DNA from 3 places in the Arthrobacter sp. UYP4 genome. Region 2 is predicted to be linked to each of the others. Evidence: predicted binding sites of a transcription regulator. Region 2 holds the regulator's gene; each other region holds the start of a gene.
The links. The regulator LexA, encoded in region 2, represses DNA repair genes until DNA is damaged. The targets are predictions, from matches to a motif close to TCGAACANNTGTTCGA.
Positions count from the first base shown of each region.

Region 1: AC0Z9V_RS11420 (HNH endonuclease signature motif containing protein) is a predicted target of LexA. The motif match lies at 2,117-2,132, and genes of this name have one in related genera.
Region 3: AC0Z9V_RS11560 (DUF222 domain-containing protein) is a predicted target of LexA. The motif match lies at 2,225-2,240, and genes of this name have one in related genera.

Region 1 covers NZ_JBXAVU010000002.1:595,781-599,706, reverse strand. The annotation lists gene AC0Z9V_RS11425 (sulfatase-like hydrolase/transferase) at 1-72, opposite strand, end outside; gene AC0Z9V_RS11420 (HNH endonuclease signature motif containing protein) at 267-2,105, opposite strand; gene AC0Z9V_RS11415 (SRPBCC family protein) at 2,620-3,411, opposite strand; gene AC0Z9V_RS11410 (ArsR/SmtB family transcription factor) at 3,408-3,926, opposite strand, start outside.
Region 2 covers NZ_JBXAVU010000002.1:40,039-43,964, forward strand. The annotation lists gene AC0Z9V_RS09010 (histidinol-phosphate transaminase) at 1-310, opposite strand, end outside; gene AC0Z9V_RS09015 (LysM peptidoglycan-binding domain-containing protein) at 412-885, opposite strand; gene lexA (transcriptional repressor LexA) at 1,268-1,981, shown strand; gene AC0Z9V_RS09025 (ATP-dependent DNA helicase) at 2,101-3,926, opposite strand, start outside.
Region 3 covers NZ_JBXAVU010000002.1:628,406-632,331, forward strand. The annotation lists gene AC0Z9V_RS11550 (MFS transporter) at 1-1,180, opposite strand, end outside; gene AC0Z9V_RS11555 (DUF2848 domain-containing protein) at 1,316-1,999, shown strand; gene AC0Z9V_RS11560 (DUF222 domain-containing protein) at 2,253-3,926, shown strand, end outside.

The sequences.
Region 1 (3,926 bases), 560 kb from region 2:
CAGGACGTAGACCAGGGTGCGTCCCGCGACGACGCCGACCCGTCGAGCGACCTGCAGTGCTTCGTCAGCCAAGGCAACACCTCGCGTTCGCAGATGCCCGCGTAGTCGCCGTAGACCCTTGACATCCGGCCCGTCCTCGGTCAGAAGAATTTTAATACCGTCAGGCTACCTGTTCAACCAGAGTTCACTCGTTGTTCACGATTGGTACCCGCGGCACGTCGTGAGCTGTACCCTGCTGCGCTCCGCCAGCGGTGCCCCGCGAACTCTCAAGCAGAGTTGCTACGGGCAGTAGATTGCGCGGCTTCGGCGTCGAGTAGTTGCTCGTGGACCGCCTCCTCCACCTGCCAGTACCTGTTTCTTCGCGGAGTCCGACCCGGATCGACGTACGTCGGCGGAGTGAACCAGGGGATGCCGTGCTTCGATTCGACCGTCCACTTCCCTTCGTGCACCACGTGATGATGACGTGAGCACAGGAGGACTCCCTGGCTGATACTTGTCGTTCCTCCTGTGGCCCAGGGCGCAATGTGGTGGGCTTCGCACCAGGTTGCCGGGATCGAGCAGTCGGGGAAGGCGCAACCCTTGTCCCTCGCAACGAGGCCGCGGCGCAGATGTGGAGGGAAGAGCCGCTGTGCCCGTCCGATGTCGAGGATCTGGCCCTTGCCGCCGAGGACCAGCGGGATGATGTCGGCATCACAGGCCAGCTTCCGGATGCTTCGTGCGCTGATCTGCTGCCCGAACACAGCGTGACCGGCCCGCTCCATCTCGCCCACGAGGTCCGAGTAGCTGATGGTCACCATGACCTGGGGTCGGTGTCCGCCTGATGCGGACAGCCCGTCCGTCGACAGGGCGATCCTGCACGCAGACACCAATCCGTCGAGGAGGCTCTGGGGGCGCGTCGGCCGGGCGTCGTCGCCGGCGTCACGTGAACCTGAGTCGTCCCCTCCTGTGGAGCTCCAGCCTGCGTCGCTTCCACCGGTACCGCTCCAGCCTGCGTCGCTCCCGCCGGCGCCACCCTTGCCTATGCCACCCCAGCCTGAGTTCTTCTCGCCGCTTCCACCCTCGCCTGTGCCGCTCCAGCCTGAGTTCTTAACGCCGGCGCCACCCTTGCCTATGCCACCCCAGCCTGAGTTCTTCTCGCCGCTTCCACCGTCGCCAGTGCCGCCCCCGCCGGTATCGCCCCATCCACTCTCACCGGCAACCCCGTCGGTTCTGATCCCACACGCCGGGTCTCCGGTGGCCTCAAGGGCGCCGGACTTTCCCCTCGGATTCGTCGCAGTGTTCATGGCGGTCACCAGATGCTCGAACTGCTCGTCAGTGGCGCCGATCTCCAGAAAATGCAAGCCGTTCCGTCTGCCCTTGAGGAAGACACCCTGTCGTGCCCGCAGCACCTTCTCCGTAGGCTCCTGCCCGTCCTGGTCGAGTACACCTTCCCAGCGTCGCGCCAGAACGCGCAGGAGGTCCTCGTCCGATTCCATCGCCTGCAGCGTGAGGTGGCGCTCCATCGACTCGAGTTGCCGTGGAGTTGCGACGGTACGTACCCGCTGAACCGCGTCATGGACGATCAAGACCGCGCGTCCACTGACCTCGCCCGCGTTCGCTGCGGTGCCGAGGATGGGCATCGGAGCGGGAGTGGAGCAGCCGCTCGCAGCGACGCCGGGCAGGACGCCTGCCGCAAGTCTCAACCGGCGGTTCGCCTCGAATCGGCTGATGCCGAGTCGGGCTCGCAGGAAGTCGGCACAGGTCCTGAATTCGGGATGTCGGGTCTTCTTGTCCCGCTGATCGGCATCTGCTGAAGGAGTGCCGGCGATGTCCGCGGAGCCTTCGCCGTCGACCTTCGACAGGCTGAGCTCCGCCCGCGCGATGAGCGATCCGGAAGCGTCCTGCTCGCCGGTGCCCACAACGTCGTGGTCCTGAGCGGCTCGAGCGGCCACGATTTGCAGATGATCGACGATCTTCGAGATCTCCTCGATGGTGACGAGCGCTTCCACGACGTCACTCTTGGGGAGGAGGAGGTGGTGCTCTGCCAGGTCCTGACCGAAAGCGAGCAGCTCGGACCGAATGAACTCCAGTGGAGTATCGGGATGCTCGAGCGGTGCAACGGCCATGACTCATTTTATCGAACGTACGTACTAATCCCGCTTCCTCCGACCCATTGTGGAGGAGAAGTCAGGCACCTCTCCTCCACAGCCTTCGAGGACGCCCGTCGTCGGCCGCTGGTGCCGCAGCACCGACGAGGTGGCGGGCAACGCCGCAGCACCGCCGAGGTGGCGGGCAACGCCACAGCAACGCCGAGGTGGCGGGCAACGCCACAGCAACGCCGAGGTGGCGGGCAACGCCACAGCAACGCCGAGGTGGCGGGCAGCACCACAGCAACGTCGAGGTCGCGTCGAGTGCCGCAGCAACGCCGAGGTGGCGAGCAACGCCATCGCAGTGCCGAGGTGGCGATTAACGCCACCGCAGTGCCAAGGTCGCGCTCACTAACGCAGCCACGCCAAGGCCGCGGGCATCGACACCAAAGCCGGGATGAACGGCACAGTCGAGGTTCAGCCCCTCACGCCTCGGGGCGGGCCCGTCGGCGGAAGGGGTCACCCCCTGAGCGCAGCTAGCCCGCCCGAACGGTCAGGCCGGGACGGTGAGCCCCTGCAGCCAGGCCTGCCACGCCGGCTCCTCGCGCTGCACGTAGTCCGCCGCGTCGGCCGAGAACAGATACGCCCGTACGCCCACGGTCGCTGTACTCTCGCCCTCGCCGTGAGCGAAGACGCTGAGCATCCCGGGAACCGGTGCGGTGATCCGGATCAGTACCTGTCGCTCACCGACACGCTCCACCGTGCCGGTGGTGCCGCGGACCTCGACCGCTGCGCCCTCATCGCCCAGGCCGAGCGCGCCGTGCAGGGTGGCCCAGAGCGTCTGCGCATCTCCGGGGTGGGAGGCGGAGGCCTCGAGCTGAGTGACCTCCTGGCCGGGGAAGTGCGTCAGGTACAGGCGCAGGTTGTCGAAGAACGGCATCCAGCTGGTGCCCATGTCATCCCAGAACTCCGACTCCCAGGCATCGCCGGTCCCGAAGCCGCTGCTGGTGACGTGCACGATACAGGTGCCGCCCGAGCGCGCCTCGACGAGGAATTCCGACGTCAGCGGGCTGAGCGCCTCCGGGTCCTTGCCCATGAGGGCGGCCCAGTCCTCCTCGTACTCGATGCGGCGCGGCGGGTCCCAGCGGGTGACCTGACCGTCCGAGCCCATCTCGGGACCCATGGCGAAATGAAGGGAACCGCCTTCGCGCTCCTCCATCTCGGTCGGCAGGAACCAGGCGCTCATGCCCTTGGCGGTGGCGATGGCCTGCCAGACCTGTTCCGGGGTCCCCGGGACCTCGACGCTGAATTCCAGGCGGTACGGGACGTTCGGTGTCGTGCTCATGACTTCTCCTCGGGAAGGGGGTGGGCGGCGACGACGAGCCGGTGGGGGAGCCCGTCGTCGTGGTGGTAGCGAGCGGCCAAGTCGAGCACCGCGGCGGTCAGATCGTTCGCGAAGGCAGCCCTGTCAGCGGCAGATCGGAAACCGATCTGCGTGTCGATGGTCAGCGTCGGCAGGCGCTGACCGGATGCGCCTGCCCGGCGCGCCAGGGCGCCGACCTCGCGCATCAGCCGGCCGGCCAGCGCGACGAGGTAACCCGCCGACAGGTGATCATCGTTGGCGTCCGGATCTGCCGCGGACCCGCTGACCGCCGCAGGTGACACGACGTAGGACGCAGCCGACGCCTGCAGCACCCGCTCGGTGATGCCCCCGTGCCGGCGCTCCTCGAACAGTTCCACGAGGCCGTGCGTCTCGAGCGTCCTGAGGTGGTAGTTGATCTTCTGGCGTGCGATACCGACCCGGGCGGCGAGCCCGGCGGCGGAGGCTGGAACGGCAAGCTCGCCGAGCAGCCTGGCTCG
Region 2 (3,926 bases):
GGACCTGCTGCAGGACCTCGTTCGACCCGTTGGCCGCCCAGAGCTGCTCGGGGGTCAGCCCGTGCCCGAGGTAGTCGGCGAGGTTCTTCCGCAGCTCGGTGAACTCGCGGTCCGGGTACCGGTTCAGGCCCGTGGTGGCTTCGGCGACGGCCTGGACGATGGCTGCGTGCACGTCCGCCGGTACACCGTGGGTGTTCTCGTTGACGTTCAGCAGGATCGGCACATCGAGCTGCGGTGCACCGTAGGGGTGCAGCCCGACGAGGTCATCGCGCAAGGGGAGGTTTGCCAGGGCATCGACGGAAGAGGGCACCGGTCAAGTTTAAGCGATGGCGGCCGTCGCAGCGAATGCTGCGCGTCGGGCGCCTGGACCGGCCCCGCCCGGCAGGGCGGGAACCGATGCGGGACCGGGGGCTAGCCCTCGGCCGGTATGGAGATACTCTGACCGGCCTGGACGACGGACGAGCGGAGATTGTTGAGCTCGACCATCTCCGTGACGACGTCGCGCGGGTCGCGATCGGGGGCGTACCGCACGGCGAGGTCCCACAGGGTCTCGCCCGCGGCCACGTTGACGTCGACGACGGACGAGGAGACGGGAGCCGATTCCCCGGCCTGGGCCTGCGAGGTCAGGAAGGCCCCGAGGAGGATCAGGGCGGCGACGCCCAGCGCGATCGGCAGGCCCACGAGGAGCAACCGCCCCCGCCGGGTAAGGGTCAGCGGGCGCACCGCTTCCCGCGGCGAGAGCTGGTGCTCCCCCGCCGACGTGGAAGCCGACGTGGAAGCCGGCGCGGGAGTCGAAGGAGCCGCGACGAGCCGGAGGTGGACCCCCGGCCGGGCGGGTGCCAGTGCCAACGCCGTACTGCCCTGCGGTGCTGGTGCCTCTGTCATCGGCCTACCTCTTTCCCTTCGAATGTTCCGTGTGGAAACGCAGCGTGTTTCGAACACACGTTCTAATTCAGCTGCGCTTATTTCTAGCATCTACGGACGATGCTTGTCGAGACTCGCTCGAACATATGTTTGAAAACCGCCCCGGACTGGCCTAGCGTGAACAGCACGGTCCATCACCGGCGTGTCCTGCTCCTGAGCCGCAGGCCTGCCGGTGATGGTCCCAAGACAACCATCCGCCACTGACAGAAACGGTTCCCACTGCGCGGGAGCCGCACGGCGGACACGACGGGATGCGCAGTCCCAGGCGAAAGGCACACCAGTGGTGGAACCAACACCGGCAGCGCGGCAGGAATCGAACATCGCCGACGTCCCCACCGATGCCGTGCCCCTCTCGGCCGGGCGGGGACGCCCGAGGGGCCGTTCCGTGTCGAAGGGGCTGACGGCGCGCCAGCTGACCATCCTCGAGACCATCCAGCGCTCGATCGCCGACAAGGGCTACCCGCCCTCCATGCGGGAGATCGGCGACACGGTCGGGCTGGCCAGTCTGTCGAGCGTGACGCACCAGCTCTCCCAGCTGGAACGGCTCGGCTACCTGCGACGGGACCCGAAGCGTCCTCGCGCCATGGAGGTGCTGCTGCCCCTGACGCTCGCGTCGGAACCGGTGTCCGCCGGCGCCTCCCCGACGGACCGCAAGCCTGCGGGCGAGCACCAGATCGCTGTCGACACCGCCCTCGTGCCGCTCGTCGGCCGCATCGCGGCAGGCGGGCCCATCCTCGCCGATCAGGTCGTGGAGGACGTCATGCCTCTGCCGCGCCAGCTCGTCGGGCACGGGGACCTCTTCATGCTCAGGGTCTCCGGGGACTCGATGGTGGATGCCGCGATCTGCGACGGCGACTGGGTCGTGGTGCGGCGGCAGCAGAGCGCCCAGAACGGCGACATCGTCGCGGCGCTGCTCGACGACGAGGCCACCGTGAAAACCTTCCGCCAGCGTGACGGGCACACGTGGCTCCTGCCGCAGAACACGCGCTACGAGCCGATCCTGGGCGACCACGCCAGCATCATGGGCAAGGTCGTCTCGGTGATGCGCGCCCTCTAGGAGGCGCTCCGGCGCGTCGTCGGCGACGCCGAGCGCTTCGGCGTCCCTCCCGGCGCCGACGTCGCAGGCGAACCTACCGGGCGCCCTCCAGGAGGCCTGCGGATACGGCGGGACGGGCGTCAGCGGCCCGAGAGGCGTTCGAGGATGCCCGTGACCGTGGCGCGGTCGGTGGTCGCCCAGAAGGGCGGCAGGGCCGCCCGGAGGAACCCGCCGTACCGTGCGGTGGCGAGGCGGCTGTCCAGCACTGCCACCACTCCCCTGTCTCCCGCCGCCCGGATGAGGCGACCCGCTCCCTGGGCGAGCCGCACGGCCGCATGGGTGGCGGAGACACTCATGAATCCGTTGCCACCGTTCCGCGCGACGGCCCTCGTCCGGGCCGTCATCAGGGGATCGTCGGGTCGGGGGAACGGGATGCGGTCGATCACCACCAGCCGGCACGACGCCCCCGGGACGTCGACGCCCTGCCACAGCGACATGGTCCCGAACAGGCAGGTGTCGGGCTCGTCGGCGAACTGCGTGACCAGTGCGCTGAGGGAGGCCTCCCCCTGGCACAGGATCTCGAAGTCGACCTTCGGTCGGAGCGCCTCGGCCGCCTCCTCGGCGGCCCGTTTGGACGAGAAGAGGCCGAGAGCGCCCCCGCGTGAGGCCCTGAGCAGGACCAGCAGCTCGTCCAGCTGGGCGTCCGACGTGCCCCGCTCGGGTTTGGGCAGGTCCTTCGCCACGTAGAGGACGCCCTGGCGCGGATGGTCGAAGGGGCTCCCGACGTCCACGCCGGTCCAGGCGGGCGCACCGGGACCACTGAGGCCCAACGACCCCGCCACCGGACCGAACTCCGAGCCGATGGCGAGCGTCGCCGACGTCAGGATCACGGTGTGGTCCTCGAAGAGGCCTTCCCGCAGCCGTCCCGCCACCGAGAGCGGGGCGACGTTCAGGGTCGCCGGTGCACTCTGGTCGGGCTGCGCATAGCCGGCACCCGGTGTGAAGGTGCTCGGGCGGGATGCCCAGACCACTTCGTTGAGATCCGGTGCCGCGAGGATGCGCTCGGCCAGCTCGAAGACCAGCGTCGTCCTCGAGCGGGCGACCTGCCGGCCACCGTCGGCGTCGGCCTCCGATTTGCCGTCCGTCTTCGTGTCGGACAGGGCGGCCCGCGCCGCGTCGCGGACCTGCGCCAGCGACTGTTCGAGATCGTCCGGCAGGCCGCCGGGCAGCAGGCCGGACGGGATGAGCTCGGCGGAGGCCTCGAACGCTGCCGCCGCGGTGTCGAGGGCGCCGGTGCTGATGGAGGCGTGGCGCCGCAGGGCGGTCGCCGCGGCCATCACCATCGAGGCGGACAGCTGTCCGGACACGGCGCCCGTCACCCGGTCGTGGAGTTCATGGGCCTCGTCGATCACCACGACGTCGTATTCGGGGAGCACGGCGATGCCCTCGAAGGCGCTGATCGCGAGCATGGCGTGGTTGGTGATGATGATGTCGGCGTCGGCCGCGGCGGCCCGGGCCTTCTCGCTGAAGCACTCCTGGGCGACAGGACAGCGGGCAGCGCCGAGGCACTCCATGCTGGAGACGGAGACCTGGCGCCACGCGCGGTCGCTCACGCCGGGCACGAGGTCGTCGCGGTCACCCGTCGTCGTCTCCTCCGCCCACTCGCGGAGACGCACCACGTCCCTCCCGAGGGCCGATGCGGGGGCTCCACCGCCGGCGGGGGAAGGATGGGGGGCAGCGTCCTCGCCCAGGCTGAACAGGGCGTCCGGGGCGTCCTCCTCGGGAAATCCCCCGCCGGTCTTGTGCAGGCAGACGTAGTTCGAGCGGCCCTTGAGGAGCGCGACGTCGACCGGGCGTGCGAGCGCGGGCCGCACCGCGTCCAACAGGCGCGGGAGGTCCCGCCCCACGATCTGCGCCTGCAGCGCGAGCGTCGCCGTCGAGACGACCGACGGACGGTCGCTCTCCA
Region 3 (3,926 bases), 590 kb from region 2:
CGCCGATCACGCCGGCGAAGGTGTAGGCGAGGGAGCTGCCCGTCGCGCGGAGGCGGGGCGAGAACTGCTCGACGATGAATGCCGCCTGCGGACCGTACATGAACGAGTGGCAGGCGAGACCCAGGACGATCCCGATGATGAGCAGCAGCTGGTTGTCGCCGTCCAGCAGCGCGAAGAACGTGAAGGTCCACAGCGCCCCGAGGATGGCTGCGATCCCGTACACCACGCGCCGGTTGATGCGGTCGGACACCGCGCCGGCCAGTGGGATTAGGAAGAGCTGGAAGCCCGAGCCGATGAGCACCGCGGTGAGCACCTCGTTGCGTTCGAATCCGAGCACCTGGATGCCGTAGGTAAGGGTGAACACGGTGAACAGCGCGTAGAGCACGTCCGGCCCCACCCGGGAGAGGATCGCTGCGATCAGTGGGCGGAGTTCGTTGGCGAAGACCTCCTTGATGGGCGCGGCAGGCCGTTCGCCGTGCGCCTCGATGGCCTTGAAGATCGGGGTGTCCTCCAGCCTCAACCGGATCCACAGGCCGAACCCGACGAGGAGTGCGGACGCGAGGAAGGCGATGCGCCAGCCGAAGTCGAGGAACTGCTCCTCCGAGAGCAGCACCGTCAGGAGTGCGAGGGCGCCATTGGCGAGCAGGTTGCCGGCCGGCGGACCGACCTGGGCGGCGGAGGCCCAGAAGCCGCGCTTCTTCGGATCCCCGTACTCACTGGACAGCAGCACCGCACCGCCCCATTCGCCGCCGACGCCGACGCCCTGCGCGAAGCGGAGGAGCACCAGGATGATCGGAGCTGCGATGCCGATGCTGGCATATCCCGGCAGGACGCCGATCAGGACCGTCGCTATGCCGATGATCATGAGGGTGATGACCAGGATCTTCTTGCGTCCGATCCTGTCGCCGAGCCGTCCGAAGACGATCCCGCCCACCGGCCGCGAGATGTAGCCGACGGCGTATGTGGAGAACGCGAGGATGGTTCCGGTCAGCGGATCGGAGGCCGGGAAGAAGATGATCGGGAAGACCACTGCTGCCGCTGCCGAGTAGACGGCGAAGTCGTACCACTCCAGGGCGGTGCCGGTGAGGCTGGCGGCGAAGGCCTTGTAGAGGCCGGGCGGACGAGGGGACGTACCGGCGTCGGGCGCGCCTGCGCCTGCCGATCCAGGACTGTGTGCCATCGAGATTCTCCAGACTAGAGGTGATGCCCGCCACACCGGCGATAGATGTATACATTACGCATACATGTTGTAGATTAGCGACCACTTCGGTTTCCGGAATGTAAAAGCTTGTTCGCCCCGACGGAAGGAACCACCATGACCACCCTCTCTTTCGAGCTGCCGGACGGCACCCTGCAGGACGTCGAGGTGACCCGGCTGCTCAATGCGGGCTATGCGGGACGCGAGCAGGACGAGGTGCAGGCGCACATCGCCGAACTGGCCGAGCTCGGCGTTCCGGGTCCGACGACGACGCCCGCGCTCTACCCCGTCTCCCCCTACCTGGCGCAGCAGACGCGGGAGGTGAGCGTGCAGCACGGCAAGACCTCCGGTGAAGCGGAGTGGGCCCTCGTCATCACCGACGACGGCGTCCTCCTCACCGTCGCATGCGACCACACCGACCGAGCCCTCGAAGTCCACGGCGTGGCCTGGAGCAAGAACGCGAGCCCGGACGTGCTGGGACGCACCGCGTGGCGGCTCGACGACGTCCGCGACCACCTCGACGACATCACCCTGCGTGCCTGGGTACGCACCGAGTCCGGCGAGGAGCTCATCCAGGACAGCTCGCTCGGTGCGCTGCTGTCACCCGACTACTGGCTCGAGGTCCTGGCGGACATGGGCTTGCGCGACTCAGGGACGGTCCTCATCTCGGGCACCGTCCCCATGATCCACGGGGTCGACCAGTTCGCCGCGGCCTGGCGCGTCGAGATGGCCGATCCGGTCACCGGCCTCACCATCGGCGTGGACTACGACGTCGTGCCGATGCCCGAGCCCATCGGCTAGGCCTCCCGGACGCAGCGGCGGCGCCCGGGCTCCGTTAGATTCGCCGGGCGGGGCTCGGGCGAGGCTCGGGCGGGGCTCGCCCGAGCCTCGGGCGGGGTTCGGGCGGGGCTCGGGCTCCGCCGGATTCGTCGGGTGCCGCATCTCCTCATGGGAGACGGAGCACCAAGATCTATGTGGATAACGCGGGTCGACTATTCCTCCACAATCGCTCCCAGCCACCATGAATAGTACGCACGTTCGATAAAATTGGGGTATGGCCATCGCCCCGATCGAGCACTTTGCGCGGACCCCCCGTCCGGCGGACTCGGCCTGCGCAGCGCTCACCGACTGGGCCCGTGACCTGGACCTACACGACCGGGTCTTGTCCGGGCCGGAAGCGCTGCAGGTCATCATCGACGTCGAGCACGCCTCACGGGTCGTGGACCATCTGCAGATCCTTGCCGCCCGCCTGGCAGGTGAACACTACGCCGCAGCCGTGGAGTTGGAATCCCACCCCTCCTCCCAGCCCTCGTCCGGGACAGCGTCCCTGCTGGCCCGGGCGGAACAGGCCGTCCGGATGGACGCCGACTCTCCCCGGTGGGCCGATACGGCCACCTCGGATTCCCGCTCCTTCGACACGACGTCGCCGGGTGACGCTTCGTCCGTGGCCGCTTCCGTCCGTGAAGCTTTGCCCACCACCGCGTCCTCCGGTGCAGCGTCGCTTTCCGGTGCAGCGCCGGTCGGCTCGAGGGGTGCCGGGTGGGCTGCGATCATGGACGGTGGGTTCCGCAATTGCGCGGACTTCCTGCGCGCGACCCTCGGGATCAGCCGCGCCGAAGCCCGACGCCGGCTCTGGCTGGCCGAGGTACTGCTTCCCGGGATCTCGCCGACCGGAGCGCCACTGCCACCCCGTCGGGAGATCGTGGGCGCCGCCACAGGTGCGTGCCTGGTCAGCGCCCGGGCCGCCACGATCGTGTGCCAGGCGCTGCAGCGGGTGGAATCGTTCGCAGCACCCCACCAGCTCGACGCGATGGAACACCACCTCACCCAGCAGGCCATCGAATCCGACGAAGACATCCTCCGGGTCCTGGCACGCCGCTGGGAGGACACGCTCGACCAGGACGGATCCGAACCCTCGGACAAGGTACTGCACGCACGCCAGGGCGTCTTCCTCAAAGGCCGACGCCACGGACTGCACGTGCTCGAGATCGGCGCCACGGAAGAACAATACGAACACCTCGCCACCGTCATGAACACTGCCACCAACCCGCGGGTGCTCCAGGGCCAGAGCGATGACGCAGGAGTCACCGGATCTACCGGTGCAGCGGACGGCACATGTGCCGGAGGCAGACCTGGCCCGAACGCCAGTCCAGACTCCGATCCTGGTGCCGATTCCGGCTCGGGTTCCGGCTCGGATCACGGCTCGGATCTTGGCTCCGGTTTGCACGGTCGTCACGACGGACCGACGAGGGCCCAGGCACTTCTCGATGGGCTCGTCACGGCTTGCAGGATTGCCCTCACCACCACGGGACTCCCCGCGACCGGCGGACACCGCCCCCAGGTCATGGTCACCATCGACTACAAAGACCTGATCGGCGACCTCCAGCACGTGAAGCGCCCCGGCCATGCCGGTGATCTAGGCCATGCCGGTGATCCAGGCTATGCCGCTGATTCAAGCCAGGCCGGTCACGCAGGTCATGCGGGTGAGATCAGTCAGGGCGGGCACGCAGGTCATGCGGGTCAGATCAGTCAGGGCGGGCACGCAGGTCATGCGGGTCAGATCAGTCAGGGCGGGCACACGGGTCATGCCGGTCAGATCAGTCAGGGCGGGCACACGGGTCATGCCGGTCAGATCAGTCAGGGCGGGCACACGGGTCATGCCGGTTATGGAGTGTTCAGCGAACAAGTCAGCGCCAGGACCATCAGGACATTGGCGTGCGATGCCGAC